One region of the Paraniabella yanshanensis genome, then DNA from elsewhere that is predicted to be linked to it. Evidence: riboswitches for the same ligand, from Rfam matches in the RefSeq annotation. Region 1 holds a riboswitch; each other region holds the start of a gene.
The links. A riboswitch is a leader RNA that binds a small molecule or an ion and turns the genes downstream of it on or off. The one in region 1 is predicted to bind cobalamin.

Region 1 (5,222 bases):
TACTGGTTGGCCCCACCTTCTCTAACCAACGCTTCCACCTTTACATCAAAACTGTCTTTATAGGTACCATATTTATTACTGGCCTGGTAATAGATCCTATAGTTGCCGGCCACTTCGAAAACATGATTGAATGTATTGCTGGTAGATATCAACTGCGTGCCTACATGCCACTCTTCTTTTACTGCTGTACCAACAGCAATCCGGGATGTAATGGTAACGGCCTCTTTTATTTTTGTTTGTATGGTTTTTTCTGTTACAGACAGCTCAATAATGGGTGCCGGAATCTCATCATCTTTAGCACAACTGTTTAAAAGCAGTACAAAAAATGAAAGGCCCGACAATAGTTTCAAATGTTTCATTCGTGTATTTTTTTGTGTTTAAATATTGTAATTATTTCAGCCTGTTAAAGAAGCCCATATGTCCTGGTATAATACCGGTCTTCTTAATCGTGTTTTTTAATCGCCCCTTCGCATCAAAGCAAAACAGGTCGCCGGCTTCTACATAGTCTCTTGCATCAGCTATATAAATGTTACCATTGTTGGGATCAACAGCAATGCCATAGGGGATTTCTATTTTAGTTCCATCAGTAATGAAGGAGCCGGGTAACACCGTTTTTGTTTTAAGATCAATTTTAGAATATGAGTGGTTCTTTGTTCCATAATCAGCTCCATATACATAAGCCGTATCGTTCTTGATGGCAAAGTCATCCACTTTCACATTTATGGAATCTGACAGCTGATCCGTTTTCGTATCTACTACATACAGTTTATTGGTAGTGCCCCAGGGGCATATATACAAATTGCCTTTACTGTCTTTTTTTATCCTTCTTAAATTGGGTGCTACGGTTATTGCTTTTGTAACCGTAAAGGAATTGAGGTCTACAACTGAAACATAATTCTCGAGGTTTGATTGGCTGTACCCCCCGCTGTTAGCTACGTATAGCTTATTACCTACTACCTCCAGCTCATCCGGCTGGCGGCCCACTTCAACCGCTCTTTTGATACTCAGGGTTGCGGTATCTATTTCCAGTACCATTCCTTTTTCGGATGTGGTGTAAGAGCTCAGGTAAGCAAAGCCGTTCGCAAAGGTTATGTAGCGTGCGTTCTCAATGGCCTTATGGGTATTATCGGTCAGGATCTTAACCCGTTTGCCGGTTGAGGCATCCAGGATCTCTACCTTTTTCGACCAGTTCATAACCACATATAGCTTGCTTCCATACACGGCAATATCGTTACCGGTGTCGCCCAGGCCCAGTACCGCATCAGGATTGTCCTTGGTAAAAACATCGCGTGTATAAACGCCGTTATGTACATCGAAATAATCGAGTGTTGAATTGTTGTAACCCCAACCTCCCTCGTTCAAAAGATAGAAACCGGTACTGGTGGAGTCGGCTTCGGTCGACTGTGGCGGTGGCGTATACTCATGATCTTTCCTGCATGATCCAAGCAGGATCAGTACAGCAGAAAAGAAAAACAGAACATAGATTTGTTTTTGATTCATCAGGGATGTTTATAAATTGAAAGAAAGCTTTATTAAGTAATTGCGGCCCGGCATGGGATAGTTGATAACCACATCATAGTATTGATTAAAAAGATTGTTAACCTCTGCAGCTACAACAAGAGCTGTTTTTCCTAGAACCAGTTTTTTTGTAAGTGACAGGTCATGTGTGTACCAGGGCATCAGATAGTTTTGCGGATCATTTTCGGGTAGCATATATCGCTCGCCTGTATAAATAAAACTATAATTGACACCCCAGTTCCGGTAAAACACTTGCAAGGTTGCCGAGCCACTATGTCTAGGAGCATAAGGGATCAGGTTGCCGTAAGATCGCTGCCCTGTGGTTTTATTAACCGCCTCCTGGTAGGAATAATTGAGCGTGCCATTTAATACAATTTTTTCCTTTAGTGTAAGGAAATAGGATGCATGAACATCTAACCCTTTTATTTCGACAGCACCCAGGTTGATCATGCTCCACCGGAATAAATTATTAGCAGGGATAGCAATAATTTTATCCTGGACTTTATTGATGTAAACATCTGCCTGCACGTTGAAGTCCAGCTTTATTGGTGAGAAGTATTTGTTGTACTGGGCGCCAATATTATACTGGTTTGAGTACTCGGGTTTTAACGTAGCGGAGCCAACAATGGTGTAGTATAAATCATTGAATGTGGGCATTCTGAAAATGCGTTTATAAAAGGAGCGAAAATTAAGGGGAATGGCTTCCCAGGGCATCCAGGAAAGGTTGATTGCCGGCGTCAATTCCTGTTTGTCGTCAGCGGCTTTGCCTTGCTTTACTTTTTCATTGATAAAGCTGCCTAGTAAATTTCCGGATATAGTCACAGGTTCCCAGGATAGTTCTGTTGCAACAGCCACTAATTTTGTTTGACGCGTAGGATAAGCGAAATCATCTAAATTGGATTGCATCTGGTGTAGGGTCCAGTCTGCCGCCAATGAAAACGTCCACCATTTTTTGAGTTCAAATTCATTTACCAAAGAAGTGTAATATTCCTGTTGTTTGTAAGTATTATGTAATGGGGCGCCGCCTATCTTTTTGATGGTAGTATCTAAATAGCGGGTAAGATCATTTGCATATTTAAATTGAAGCAGCAGCCTGTAGCGCGGCGAAAACCGGTGCTGCAAAGAGCCCTGTGTGAAGAAGTTTCGATCCCATAGCCGTTGCGAATTGTAAAAACGTTCTGCCACAATGGCTCCGGGTAAGCCTCGCTCTGAGTTATAAAAGTACCCTTGTATTTTCCAGTGAGTGGCGCTGTCTTTATTAATATCCTGAACCGCCAACTCTACTCTTTGAGAGGCAACGCCGGCATTTTGCCGAACAATGGTGGTGTCGTAAGCCCATTTTTTATAGCGGGTTTTATACCGGCCATGTGCATTGATAAGCTCTGCACTGATTGTCGTTGCTATATTGTCGGCCAGTTTTTGTTGCCAGTGTATAGAAGGATTGATAAGCCCGAATGAACCCGTTTTAAACGCAGCCTTTACCTGGTATGATTGGCTGTCCTTAAAGGTGGGTGGCAGGGCTTTTATATAAATGGATGATGCAGCGCCAAAGCTTTTGGCAGATTGAAAGATGTCCGGGTTTTGACTATTGTGTAACGATACTTCCTCAATATTGTCAAGGGAAAACTTCCCAAGATCGACGATGCCGTTTTGCGCGTTGCCCAGTTGCATTCCATCATAAAATACACCCACATGTTGTGTTCCCATGCCTCGCACATTTACGGTCTTTAATCCGCCAATGCCGCCATAGTCCTTTAATTGCACACCCGAAAAGTAGCGGATCGCATCTGCGATAGAAAAACTGTTTAACCGCTGCAATGCATTGCCTGATAGTACCTGAACTGGCGAGACCGATGCGACCAAAGACCTCTTTTTGCTGCCGCTCACCTGCACTTCCTCTAACTCCCGGGTAATAATGGTATCACGCCATTGTGCGCCAACGGGGTGAGGGCTTAGTATCATAAACAGCAATAAACATAAGCCTGCCAGGGCTTTTAAAACATACTGCATTAACTATTTGATTAAATGAATCAAACAGCTTTGCGAACAACTGAAAACAAATATGTTGCTATAAAAGCATTTGCGTTCAAGCTTCAGTCCACGAAAGCTTAACATCTGTCTGCTTTGGCAGGTCTCCTGACTTGTTCTCATTTTGAGCAGCCTTCCCGTTCCGAACGGTTTTCAGAACAGTGGCTAAGATTTGTCAAAATGTCTTTTTAGAACTTACAGTAGCGGGACTGTTCAGGATTTGCACCTGATTCCCTTTTAATCAATAGCGCCCGGAAGGCGTATTAAACCAATGCGGCGCGAAGGTAGGTGTATTTTTTAAAGAAGGGGTATGAATTATAAAGGAAAAGGAAAAAGGAAAAAGCTGCAATGCCCTAAGGGATTACAGCTTTTGAAAAAAATGCGTATAGGTTTATCAGACTTAGAACATTACTTTTCATTTACAACCTGCACGGTTTGCGAATACCGTTTGGCCCCATCCTTATCAACCTGGGCGATGCGTATAAATAAGGTCTCATCTTCAGGATCTTTTGCTACATCACTTTTATTGCAGGCGCTGACAATAATCAGAATGGCTAATACTATCAGCGATGCCTGTTCCCGCTTTTTAGCAGACCTGAACCCGCCAAAAGTCAATACCGCTAATAAGGAAATACCCAGCATCATACCCAGGTTGTCTCTACCGATCGTTAGTTCATAATTTATAGTGCTGCTGCTATACCCGTCGATGGCTTTGGTCTCCACCGTTTTAATTGCTGCAAAGGTTTTACCATCAACCGATCCTTCAATATCAAAATGGCTATTATTGTTTTCCGCTTCAGTTGTCCAGTTGATATATAAGTTGGCTTTTCTTCGGGTGGCTTTAATCGTTCCAAATGTCACCGGCAATGCAGCATTATCCAACACCTTATAAATCGCATTACCAGACAATGAGGCGGCATAAAGCGTTCCGTTCTCGGCTTCGCCGAAAGCTACAATACCCGTTGGAAAGCCGGCATCCGGTAATTGAAGCATCTGCGTTCTGTCGGGCGTGATCACCCACTGGTTACCAGACAGGAAATCAGCAAAAATATAATACCCCGTTAGGGAGGAGAATTCCGAGCCCCGGTATACAAAACCTCCGGTTACGGATTGACCCCCTGTGGTATTATCGCGGCCGTAAGTGTAAATGGGGCTTACATAACTTGACTGCGGCAAACACCCTGAAGTATTATAAGGTAATGAACCTTCATAGCATCTCCACCCGTAATTAACACTTCCTGTATTAGGGCCAGGCACGTAATTGATCTCTTCCTGGGCGCCCTGCCCTACATCGGCAATCCACATATCTCCGTTAGCCCGGTCAAAACTCCATCTGAAAGGGTTTCTAAGGCCTAGGGCCCAGATCTCATCTCTTACATTGGCGTCTGCTACATAAGGATTATCAGGGGGAAGGGTATAGGGAAGCGTATTGACATTGATGCGAAGCATTTTACCGAGCAGGCTATTTCCATTCTGGGCATTATTGGACGGGTCGCCGCCGCCACCACCATCTCCGGTAGCCAGGTACAGGTATCCATCAGGACCAAAAAGTATCTTTCCTCCGTTATGATTATCCTCACCGGGATGAGGGATATTGATAACAATTTGCTTTGAAGCGGGGTTAGCGCCGTTACCATTGCCGCTATTTACGGTGTAACGGGCCACTTCCAGGCTGA
Region 2 (5,222 bases), 760 kb from region 1:
GGCCGGCTATATCTGGCAGCGCGCAAAATTAAAGGAAAAAGGTTACTCCTGCGCAATTTTATGAAAGCTACCTCTATATTAGTGGTACACTTTTTGAAATTCTTCTTATTTACGAATACTTCTCATTCATTTTCTAACCTCGCATTAAATTCCAACATTATGGCTAAATATTCAAAAGCTGCCGGCAAATCTGTTAAAAGTGCAGTAAAAAGAATGAAAAAAGGCACGCTCACATCCGGCAAATCGGATAAAAAAGTAACCAGTAAAAAACAGGCAATAGCCATCGGCCTTTCAGAAGCCCGTGAAAAAGGCGCCAAAGTACCTGCTAAAAAAACCGCAGCGAAGAAGGCTGCTCCTAAAAAGCCTGCCCGTCCAGCAGGCGGGGGAGCAGCGAAAAAGAAAAGCCCGCCTAAAAAGAAGGTCGCGGCAAAAAAAACTGCGGCAAAAAAGTCCAAGGGGACTCCTTTGAAGAAAGCAGCAACAAAGAAGGCAGCTGTAAAGAAAAAAGCAGCGCCTAAAAAATCTGCTCGTACGGCTGCGAAGAAGACCGGTGGCAAAAAGAGCGCACCGTCGAAATCGCCTGCTAAAAAAGCAGCGCCTAAAAAATCCGGTGCAAAATCCACAACACCCAAAGCAGTATCAAAAAGCAAGGCTAAGGAAAAGCCTTCGAAGGCGAAGGCAAAAATGCCGGGCGAAACTTCAGATACAGGAGAATTCATCAGCACTCCAACAACAGATAATGTAAATGATCCTGTAACCAATGCAGATGTTAATAATATTGTTACACCGGAAACCGAGAGTGATCAGGCGGTCTTTTCAGCCACAGTACCCAACCAGCAATACATGCCGGAAGATTTCAAGGCATCGGCACAAGATCCCTATCACGGTAATATAAATCCTTCTAAAGCGAAAACCTCCCAAAAGCCTTCGGGTAAAAAACCGCTTTGGGATAACAGGAAATAATCCGACTCCATATAAACACAAAAGCTACCGAATTCCGGTAGCTTTTGCTTTAGCATTATACTTTTAGTGATTAAGTAATCCCGCTGCGTTTGCCGCGAAAATTTTCACCGAGATCGCTAAGAGAATCACGCCGAAAAACTTCCTGATGGCGATCAGCCCGCTGGGTCCCAGTAGTTTTGATATGCCACTTAAGGATTTTAAAACCGTGTAAATAACAATGAGGTTCAGTACAATTGCAATAAGAATAGTATACACACCATAGTTGGCTTTTAATGACATAATAGTTGTTAGGGTTCCGGAACCGGCAATTAAAGGGAATGCCAGTGGCACTACCGTTGAAGCTTTTACATCGCCATCTGATTTAAAAAATTCTATACCCAAAACCATTTCCAATCCCAGTATAAAGATCACAATAGAACCGGCCACCGCGAAGGATTTTACATCAAGTCCTAATATGTTCAGTATCGGCCCGCCCAAAAATAAAAACAAAAGCATCAGAGCCCCTGCAATAATGGTAACCCGAAATTCCCGGATGCCCCCGGCTTTATTTTTTATAGAAATCAGTATCGGCACAGAACCAATGATGTCTATAATCGCAAAAAGGGTGAATGCAACAGTAAGAATTTCTTTATAGCTAAAATTCATATCAGCCGGTTTGTTTGGTTACCAATAGCAAATGCCATACGAATATAAACCATTGTTCCCGGTATTCGGATAGTTAAAGGAGCTCCTCCTGTCAACTCCTCAATTACAGTCTGAACCTTATTCCCGCATTTAACGATCTGCCTAAAACACTGTACCCATACACCTCATAGTAATCCGCATCCAGCAGGTTGCTTACCTGCGCAAATACCCTTAATCTCGACTTCAGGAAAGAATACTCACTGTAGATATCCCAAAGGCTGTAGGAGGCAAGCGGCACGGTTTGCTGTCCATAAGGTGGAATAGATTCAAAATAAAGATCGGCTCTTTTACCAAAATTCTGGAAGTTTGTGCTCACAAATAGCGCTGGTGTTACCTGATAACCCAGGCTCAATCCCAATGTGTGTTTGGGGCGCTTAAATAAGTTATTATAAGTGGTATCGCCGTTTACCGCTGCTGTTGTTACCTTACCTTCAACAAAAGTGTAGAATAATTTTAACTGGATATCATCATTAATATTAATGGTAGGTTCAATTTCAATACCATGGTCCTTTTGCCTGTTATAATTAGTGTATTGTCGATTTTGATAGGCAATAATATTTTTTGTATTACGGTTAAATGCAACTACTCTTATGTTCCATTTTTCGTCAACGCCTATATACTGTATCCCCCCTTCAAGTGTTCTGGACTCCTCAGGTTTCAGCAGCGGATTTGCACCAAACGATCCATACAATTCTGACAAAGCCGGTGCCCTGAATGCAGTTCCGTAATTTACAAAAACCTTAAACTGATCATTAACCAGGTAGGATGGGTTGACGGAATAAGTAAATGTGTTACCAAATTTAGAATGGTTATTAAGGCGTCCGCCCAGTTCAAGGTTAAAACCGTTCCAGTCTTTCAGAAATAAAGAGAGATAAGGACTGATCATTTGTATACTGGTGTCGAGGCTGGTTGCATTAGGATTTTTCATCGTAATATCATCGTACCGTAATCCTAACAAGGTTTGAAAATGCCGGTGCCAATCCACCCTGTTAAAAAGCTCAGCTGTTTTTTTATTTCCTTCAAAAGCTTTTACAAATCCATCGGGATAGGCACGTTTTACATTATCAAAAGAAAAAATACCGGTTACCGATCCCTTGTCGAAACTATACTGAGCCTGGGTTCCCGCAGAAAGCAACTCGCTCGCAAAACGATTGCCTCCGCCGATAAAAGCATCATTGGCAAAGCTGCTTTTAAAGTATGCATACCTGAAAAATGGCTTAACATGAAAGTTACTGGTAACCGCACCATCTATATCAATACTCAAGGAATTTCTCAACATGCCATTACGGGGAAAACTTTGTGTGCCTATTTTATCTTTCGCTTCGGCAATACCTCCGGTTTCATCATGCATAAAAGAGATGTTATAGGAAGATTCATTAAAGCTACCGTTTAATCCGGCATTCGCTTTGAGCGTATTATACCTTCCATAACTAATTCCACCGTACAAGTTCGCGGCTTTTCCTTCCCCCTTCCTGGTAATTATATTGATGACCCCTGCTATTGCATCGGTGCCGTATAAAGTGCTCTGTGCTCCTTTTAAAATCTCCACCCGTTCTATTGACTCAACCGGCAGCACTCGCAGGTCAAACGCGCCACCTACACCAGTAGGATCGTTTACCGGAACACCGTTGATAAGAATAACAGTATAGGCATTAGCTGCTCCCCGTAAAAAAACACTTTTATCTTTTCCCGGATTAGTATTAGCGCCATTAATAATCACCCCTGCCTTTTCGTTCAATAGCTGGGACAGGTCTTTGCCTCCTGCCTTATCAAGATCAGCCCTGCTGATAACATTCACCACCTTACCTGTTTCGCTCAGCTTTTTGGGAAATCTCGTTGCTGTTACTGTTACCTTCTCCAGATCCTGATTCATCACCTCTTGTTGCGCCTTTAATGATGTGGCTGATGCAAATGCCAACATCGATAGAATTACTTTTTTCACTTGTAAAGTGTTTTAGTTGAATGGCGGGGCAAAAGGAAACATAAACGCAGCAGCGGTTACATTTCACGCTTTTCACCCGAAAGCCTGAATAATATAATGCGAAAATTGGCAGGTCTTCTGGCTTGGCTTCATTCCGGCTCCCTTCCCATGCGCCGGCCGGCACACAGTGGATATGAGCGAAACACTGGATTCTAGAAATCCGTAAACCTTACAGCTACGGGGATAGCGCCGGACTCACACCGGACTTCCCTTTTAACTCCGCTAACCGCGGAGACCAAAAATCGCCGCAAAAGTACAGAAATGTATTAAGTTTGTTTGAACATGAACAGACGGGGCCTAAAATACCTGCCCCGCTGGTTTCACTTCGTTTGCCCGGCAGCTGCATTTTTGCATAAGTGAATTGCTTACGTTTTAATTTAGCGGGAACACCTTTACAACATTCATCAATGGTTACAAGCGCCGGAGGAAACGCCGGCCCCCCGAGAAGGCAGATGATCCCTACAGAGAGCTAGTTACGATAAAATATTTTAGTATCGGCTCATAGTTAAAGGAAAGCTTTCTCTTAATGGGGGAGCTTTTCCTTTATATAACCATATACCCAGGTACCTGCAATAGCGCTGAGCAACACGACTATCACAACGGTAAACCCTGAGCCGATCTGTGCGAATAAAGGACCCGGACAGGCGCCGGTCATGGCCCAACCCAGTCCAAACATAAGTCCTCCGAAAATCTGTCCTTTATGAAATTTCTTAGATTGAAAAGTAACAGGAGTTCCATCTATGGCCTTTAAACCGAACTTCTTTATTATCCAAACTGAAATAACGCCAACGATCACCGCACTTCCTATTACACCGTACATATGAAAACTCTGCAGCCTGAACATCTCCTGTATCCTAAACCAGGAAACGATTTCCGCCTTTACAAATACAATTCCAAATACCATACCTACAAGTAAATACCTCAAATTATATGCAATACCGGTATTAGGGGTGCGAGCATTGTCATCAGGCTGTACTTCAAAATCAGTAACCTTATTGTTCATTAAATCAGTTTTATAATTTCATGATGACTGGAAGTAATACATTGGCCATAACAAAGCCACCGGTCATAAAACATATGGTTGCCACCAGGGATGGCCATTGCAGATTACTGAGTCCCATAATGGCATGGCCACTTGTACAGCCACCTGCATAACGGGTGCCGAAGCCAACGAGGAATCCGCCAACCACCAACAATATAAAGCTCCTCAAGGTTAATAAATGTTGCCAGCTAAATATTTCCTGTGGTAATAAATGCCGGGTATCGGTAACATTATAAGTCCGAAGCTCGGCAGCCAGCGCGGGTGTTATGGATACTGCGTCCCCATTAGACAACCCATGCGCAGCTATAAACCCGCCAACGAGAATACCTGCAACAAAAAACAGGTTCCAGATTTCTTTTTTCCAGTTGTATTTAAAAAAAGGGATGTTGGCCGGAATACAGGCGGCACAAATATGTCTCAGGTTTGCCGATATCCCAAAATGTTTATTGCCTACAGTAACAAAGTGGGTACAATCAGCCCTATCAGCGGGCCGGCTATATACCAGGGCCAGGGTTTTCGAATTAACTCTATCATATTATTTATAAAGTTAGC
Region 3 (5,222 bases), 2.0 Mb from region 1:
AGGTGTAATAGCTTTTATTACCCAGTTTTCCAAGGTTTCGTATGCCCCAGTATCCGGATACTACAAACAGGGTTACTTGTTTAGCATTGATATCTTTGCTTACCAAACCTTGTTTTTTCCCCCTTTCCAAAGCCCTGGTCATTACCTGCATCCACTGTTCGGTGAGCTCATTGAGTACCCGGCTGAAATTGGCATTCCAGGGCGTCATTTCGTGTGTGAAGTTGGCCGCCGGGCAGCCATATTCCGGCTTTAGAAATTTGTCTTTTGTCAGGAGGTAACGCATCAGGTTATAAATGGCAGATAGCGGATGCTCATCGCGCTCCAGGGGCGTTATAAAGCTGTTGTTAAGTGTAGGCTTCAATATCTCCTCGATGATGGCAACGCCCATTTCATCTTTATTTTTAAAATGATAGAAGAAGGCCCCTTTTGTAACCTGAGTGGTGGCAATGATCTCATCGATGCTGGTAGCCTGGTACCCCCTTGCATAAATCAACTCAAATGCCTTATGTAATATGTTCATTCTTGTAGCTGCTGCCTTTTTCATAAAAAATACTGATTAGTAGGTTGCAAAGGACGTGAATTTTTTGACTACCAATGATATTTCGTTCAGTCAATCTCATTTAGTCCCGGCCCTTTATGCTACATTTGAAAGGAAACTGATTTTTGAAGCTTTATTACTAATTAAATGAAAAAAATACTGAACCCGTTGCCTGTAAGTGTATTGTTGCTGTTGTTGGCCTGTCAAAACCAGGAAGCCGCCAAACAACCAGTAGAAACCCCGGGAGTTGAAGTAAAAACCCCGGTTAATACTGCGCTCAACAATGTTGATGTCAAAATCGGCAATACCCGTTTTGATAAATCATTGAACGGTGCGGCTGATTTAATTAATGTGGATAGTTCGGGGCAGGTGGTCTTTAGGGTGGGTGCAAAAAAAGATTTTTTCTCCGATCCTGACGGTAAGTTGTCTAACAATTCTGCGCCCATCTTATTATCATCCGTCGATAATACAAAGCCATTTACCCTAACGGCAAAAGTTACGCCCCGGTTCTCCCCTAATGGTATGTACAACGCTGGTGTATTGTATATATACAGCAGCAATGATCTATACCAGAAATTTTGTTTTGAGCAGGACGAAAGCGGTGATCACCGGGTTGTTTCTGTGAGAACCGTTGGTACATCAGATGATAATAATCATGATCTGGTTCAACAGGAATATGTGTACATGAAAATATCTTCGGATACGAAGACGGTGGGCAGCTACTATTCTCTGGACAATAAAAAATGGAAGCTGGCCCGGTTATATAAAAATGAATATCCTTCCAATATTTTCTTAGGCATCAGCGCGCAATGCCCGGTAGATACCGGAACAGTGAGCTATTTCAATGATGTGAATATTGAAGCTACAAGTGTAAAGGACTTTCGTTTAGGGATTTAATTGTTAAATAAAAAGCGTTATTGATCGCTGCTCTTGTGCTCAGCGAGCCGCTCCCTTTCTGGAAGATAGGGGCATCCGTATTTGTAATGGTGGGTTTGTTTTTCAATCTGCTTGAAAAATACATACTCGCCACTTTCAGAAGATTCAGGTTGAAGATGACCGGGATAGCGGGCTCGCTTACATACCCCGCTCTTCAACGAGGCTGTCCGATCCTTTTTTGTATCGGTCCCGATACACCGGGCAGCCCAGGAACCATTGACCCCTGTTCGGTCAACCCTAATATGTTGGATTGAGGAAAATTGTCAACAGCTGATGATTTTTTTCCTGAATAAAGGCGTGGTTTATCAGGGTGCCACATGAAGCAAGTATTTGTAAATGAATATCCCATCAAATGTTGTGTGGTAGCCGGAATATTGGGAACGGATATTGCGATGCCTCGATATGACTGAGAAAATAGCGATATATCATGGAAGCTTATCGGATGTTGGTATTGATGGTCAGATAACCATTGTGTATCGTGCCGACGAGGAAAAAAGCAAAACCTACTATACCGTGGTATTTCCCGATCAAAGTATTTCTTCTCTAGTATTGAACCCTGACACGTTGCGATGGGAAGAGGATGGAGAAGAAACCAGACTTGCAGAAAAATGCGGGAAGATCATTGAGGAATACATCGAAATGTAAAAGAATAGGAAGTGTCATTGCAATTGCTTCCATAATTAATTCAATCAAACGCTTATGAACATGCAATTAAATTATGAGCAGGTAGTTCACCTGCTTGAAAAGTCGGAATCAGATGAATTTATTCAACAGGTGATCACCCTGTTGGTTTTTGCTCACGAAATAATGCACCAGGACGCTGTTAAAAAGCAGGATTTTGTTTTTACATTATTCGATGAAGGCCATGTTTTGATTACCGATATTGTAAAAGGGGAGTCAAGTTGTGCCTGATTCAAAAGCGAACAGTAATCTTTATCAATTAAAGTAAGATATGCATGCCTCTCCCCAACGGGATAATTCAGCACTAGTGAGTGGTCTCGCAGGCTCTGAGCACGGTGGCTATAAGCTGGATTAAATCAAAAGGTTTGATCAGCAAATATTCCGCGCCCTGCCTTAGTGCTTTGTCGCCTATTGCGCCGTTACCGGTCATATAAATGACGGGGATCTTATTGAGTTTACTGTGTTGTTTTAATAAACGTAATACCTCAAGGCCGCCATGTGGTAAAATGGAGTTATCAAGCAAAATAGCAGATGGGACAGAATGTTGGAGCTGATCCTCAAAGTCTCCGCTATTAGCAAAAGCATGGATATCTATATCCTGTTCTTTTAGTATTAATGCGCATGCGTTCAGCATTGCTCTGTCTGAATCAAAAACAGCCAGCGTATATTTTTTTTCTTGCATAGAGTTTTCGGGACGCAAATGTATAGAGTTAGATTGACAATGGGAAAAGCTAACCGGCCTTGGAACATCTGTTAAATTTTGAAAAAAGTTTTAGGTATTTCAGGTTATTTGAGTCTGCAGCCGACCATCAAAGTATGCAGGTCGAAATTGTAAAGATTCGAAAAATGAAATTGTTTCAATAATATGCTGATTACAATTTGGTTAAGCACTGCCTTTATACAGACATCCTTCGCGAAGCCCATAATAACGGTTTTTCTCGTTTGGTTTAATAGAAATAGAGAACGAAAAGGAACTGTATGAAAAGTGATCTGCGCATACGGTTGCACAAAAAAATATTTGGCCAAGATTATTCATGCTGTCTAGGTGGGTAGAAGAAATATTGCTTCAGGTTACGATTCCTGCTTTCCTCGTGTAACACTAACGGGGGGATAACGGCGCGCATATTATTTTTTGAAAATGAGCTGCCTTTTAAAATACTGAATCCGGGGATGTATGCTATTTGTTTTGTTATTTTATTCTTCATTTAATTAATTTAGTGGTACTATATACTGAATTATTTACTTAATGTAGTGTTTTAGTCTATATTAAATAGATTTGCCATCCGGGTGTTAGTAGAAACACATCCCTAGGCGAGGTTACCGATGTAAATCGGCATTAATAGGGAACCGCGTGTGAATCACGGGCTGTCGCGCAACTGTAAGTAATTAAAAAAGTTCCGGTCTGCTATATCCACTGTGTTGCTAGGGGCGGCATGGGAAGGATGACCGGGATATTACAAGCCAGGAGACCTGCCTTGTTTAGTAAGACGGGCCATCGCATAATAGAACCGATCGCTTGCCGGGTATTTTCTGAAGTTACCGGATCCAGGCCGGTTCTACCACTATGCGATAAGGACGTAAAAAGCATTTATTCATTTTTAAAACATTTTTGATGAAAACGCAAAACCTCGGCTACCCGCGTATCGGTAGTCAAAGACAATTAAAGAAAGCCTGCGAACAGTATTGGGCTGGTACCATTGATTTGAAGGATCTGCAGAGAATTGCTTTTAAGATCCGGGAAGAAAACTGGCAAACGCAGCTTCAGGCCGGTATGGATCTGATACCTTGTAATGATTTCAGCTTCTACGACCAGGTACTGGATATAAGCCTGATGTTAGGTGTCATTCCAAAACGGTATACGCCCGTTTTAACCGATGTAAAAACCAATGGTGAAACGGATCTGTATTTTGCAATGGCACGGGGTTACCAGAAAGATGGCCTGGATATCACGGCTATGGAAATGACCAAATGGTTGGATACCAACTATCATTATATCGTGCCTGAATTTACTGCAGATCAGGAATTTCATTTGTTTTCCCAAAAGGTTTTTGGAGAATATATGGCAGCGAAAGCGTTGCTGGGAAAAAAGGCAAAACCTGTTTTGATCGGACCCGTGAGTTATCTCTTACTGGGCAAGGAAAAGGAAACCGGTTTTGAAAGAATCGACCTGCTTAAAAAAATACTACCCGCCTACATAGCTGTACTGAACCGCCTGAAACAGCTGGGAGCAGAATGGGTGCAATTAGATGAACCATTTTTAGCGTTAGATCTTTCTGCAAAGGAAAAGGAAGCGTTTGACAGTGCCTACCGGTATATAGCCAGGGAAACAGCAGGAGTAAAGATCCTGGTAGCCACTTATTTTGAAGGCCTGCTGGACAATACACAACTGGCCGTTAACCTGCCGGTAGCTGCTTTGCATATCGACCTGGTGAGGGCTCCCGAACAGTTAAATGAAGTGCTTGCTGCAATACCTGATCATCTTATTCTTTCACTAGGCGTAGTTGATGGCAGGAATATATGGAAAAACTGCTATGAAAGATCCTTGTCTTTCATCAATAAAGCCATTGAAAAAATAGGTAGCGAGCGAATAATAATTGCGCCATCATGTTCTCTGCTACACAGTCCTATTGACCTGGATCTGGAAACGACCATCGATCCTGAGATAAAAAACTGGATGGCTTTTGCTAGACAGAAATTAAACGAGGTAGCCGACTTGAGCCAGATCGTTGAGGGGAATGAGGAATTATTGCGGATCAACAAAAATGTTATTGAGAGCAGGGCGCAGTCGGAGGAGGTACACAAAAAAACGGTCAAAGAAAGGGTGGCCGCCATTCATGAATCAGATGCTGCACGAAAGAGCCCTTTCTCTATACGTCAGCAACTGCAGCGTAACCGCTTTCAGCTTCCTGCTTTTCCTACAACTACCATTGGATCCTTTCCGCAAACCGATGATATAAGGCAATTGAGAGCCCGGTATAAAAAAGGCGATCTGACACTGGCACAATATGAAGAGGCTATTGAAGCAGCTACTGTTGACGCTATCCGTTGGCAGGAATCTATCGGGCTG

Region 2: another riboswitch for cobalamin. It lies ahead of U0035_RS16170 (TonB-dependent receptor plug domain-containing protein); the one in region 1 lies ahead of U0035_RS13140 (TonB-dependent receptor plug domain-containing protein).
Region 3: another riboswitch for cobalamin. It lies ahead of metE (5-methyltetrahydropteroyltriglutamate--homocysteine S-methyltransferase); the one in region 1 lies ahead of U0035_RS13140 (TonB-dependent receptor plug domain-containing protein).

The regions. Positions count from the first base shown of each region.
Region 1 covers NZ_CP139960.1:3,148,431-3,153,652, reverse strand. The annotation lists gene U0035_RS13150 (cell surface protein) at 1-359, opposite strand, end outside; gene U0035_RS13145 (YncE family protein) at 391-1,500, opposite strand; gene U0035_RS13140 (TonB-dependent receptor plug domain-containing protein) at 1,510-3,528, opposite strand; cobalamin riboswitch at 3,628-3,834, opposite strand; gene U0035_RS13135 (PQQ-dependent sugar dehydrogenase) at 3,955-5,222, opposite strand, start outside.
Region 2 covers NZ_CP139960.1:3,904,652-3,909,873, reverse strand. The annotation lists gene U0035_RS16180 (DUF6496 domain-containing protein) at 160-963, shown strand; gene U0035_RS16175 (MarC family protein) at 1,027-1,608, opposite strand; gene U0035_RS16170 (TonB-dependent receptor plug domain-containing protein) at 1,712-3,589, opposite strand; cobalamin riboswitch at 3,680-3,883, opposite strand; gene U0035_RS16165 (DUF6691 family protein) at 4,152-4,631, opposite strand; gene U0035_RS16160 (YeeE/YedE family protein) at 4,642-4,962, opposite strand.
Region 3 covers NZ_CP139960.1:5,127,918-5,133,139, forward strand. The annotation lists gene U0035_RS21160 (TetR/AcrR family transcriptional regulator) at 1-544, opposite strand, end outside; gene U0035_RS21165 (DUF1349 domain-containing protein) at 686-1,435, shown strand; gene U0035_RS21170 (hypothetical protein) at 1,456-1,728, shown strand; gene U0035_RS21175 (hypothetical protein) at 1,877-2,119, shown strand; gene U0035_RS21180 (hypothetical protein) at 2,174-2,386, shown strand; gene U0035_RS21185 (response regulator) at 2,460-2,837, opposite strand; cobalamin riboswitch at 3,453-3,647, shown strand; gene metE (5-methyltetrahydropteroyltriglutamate--homocysteine S-methyltransferase) at 3,768-5,222, shown strand, end outside.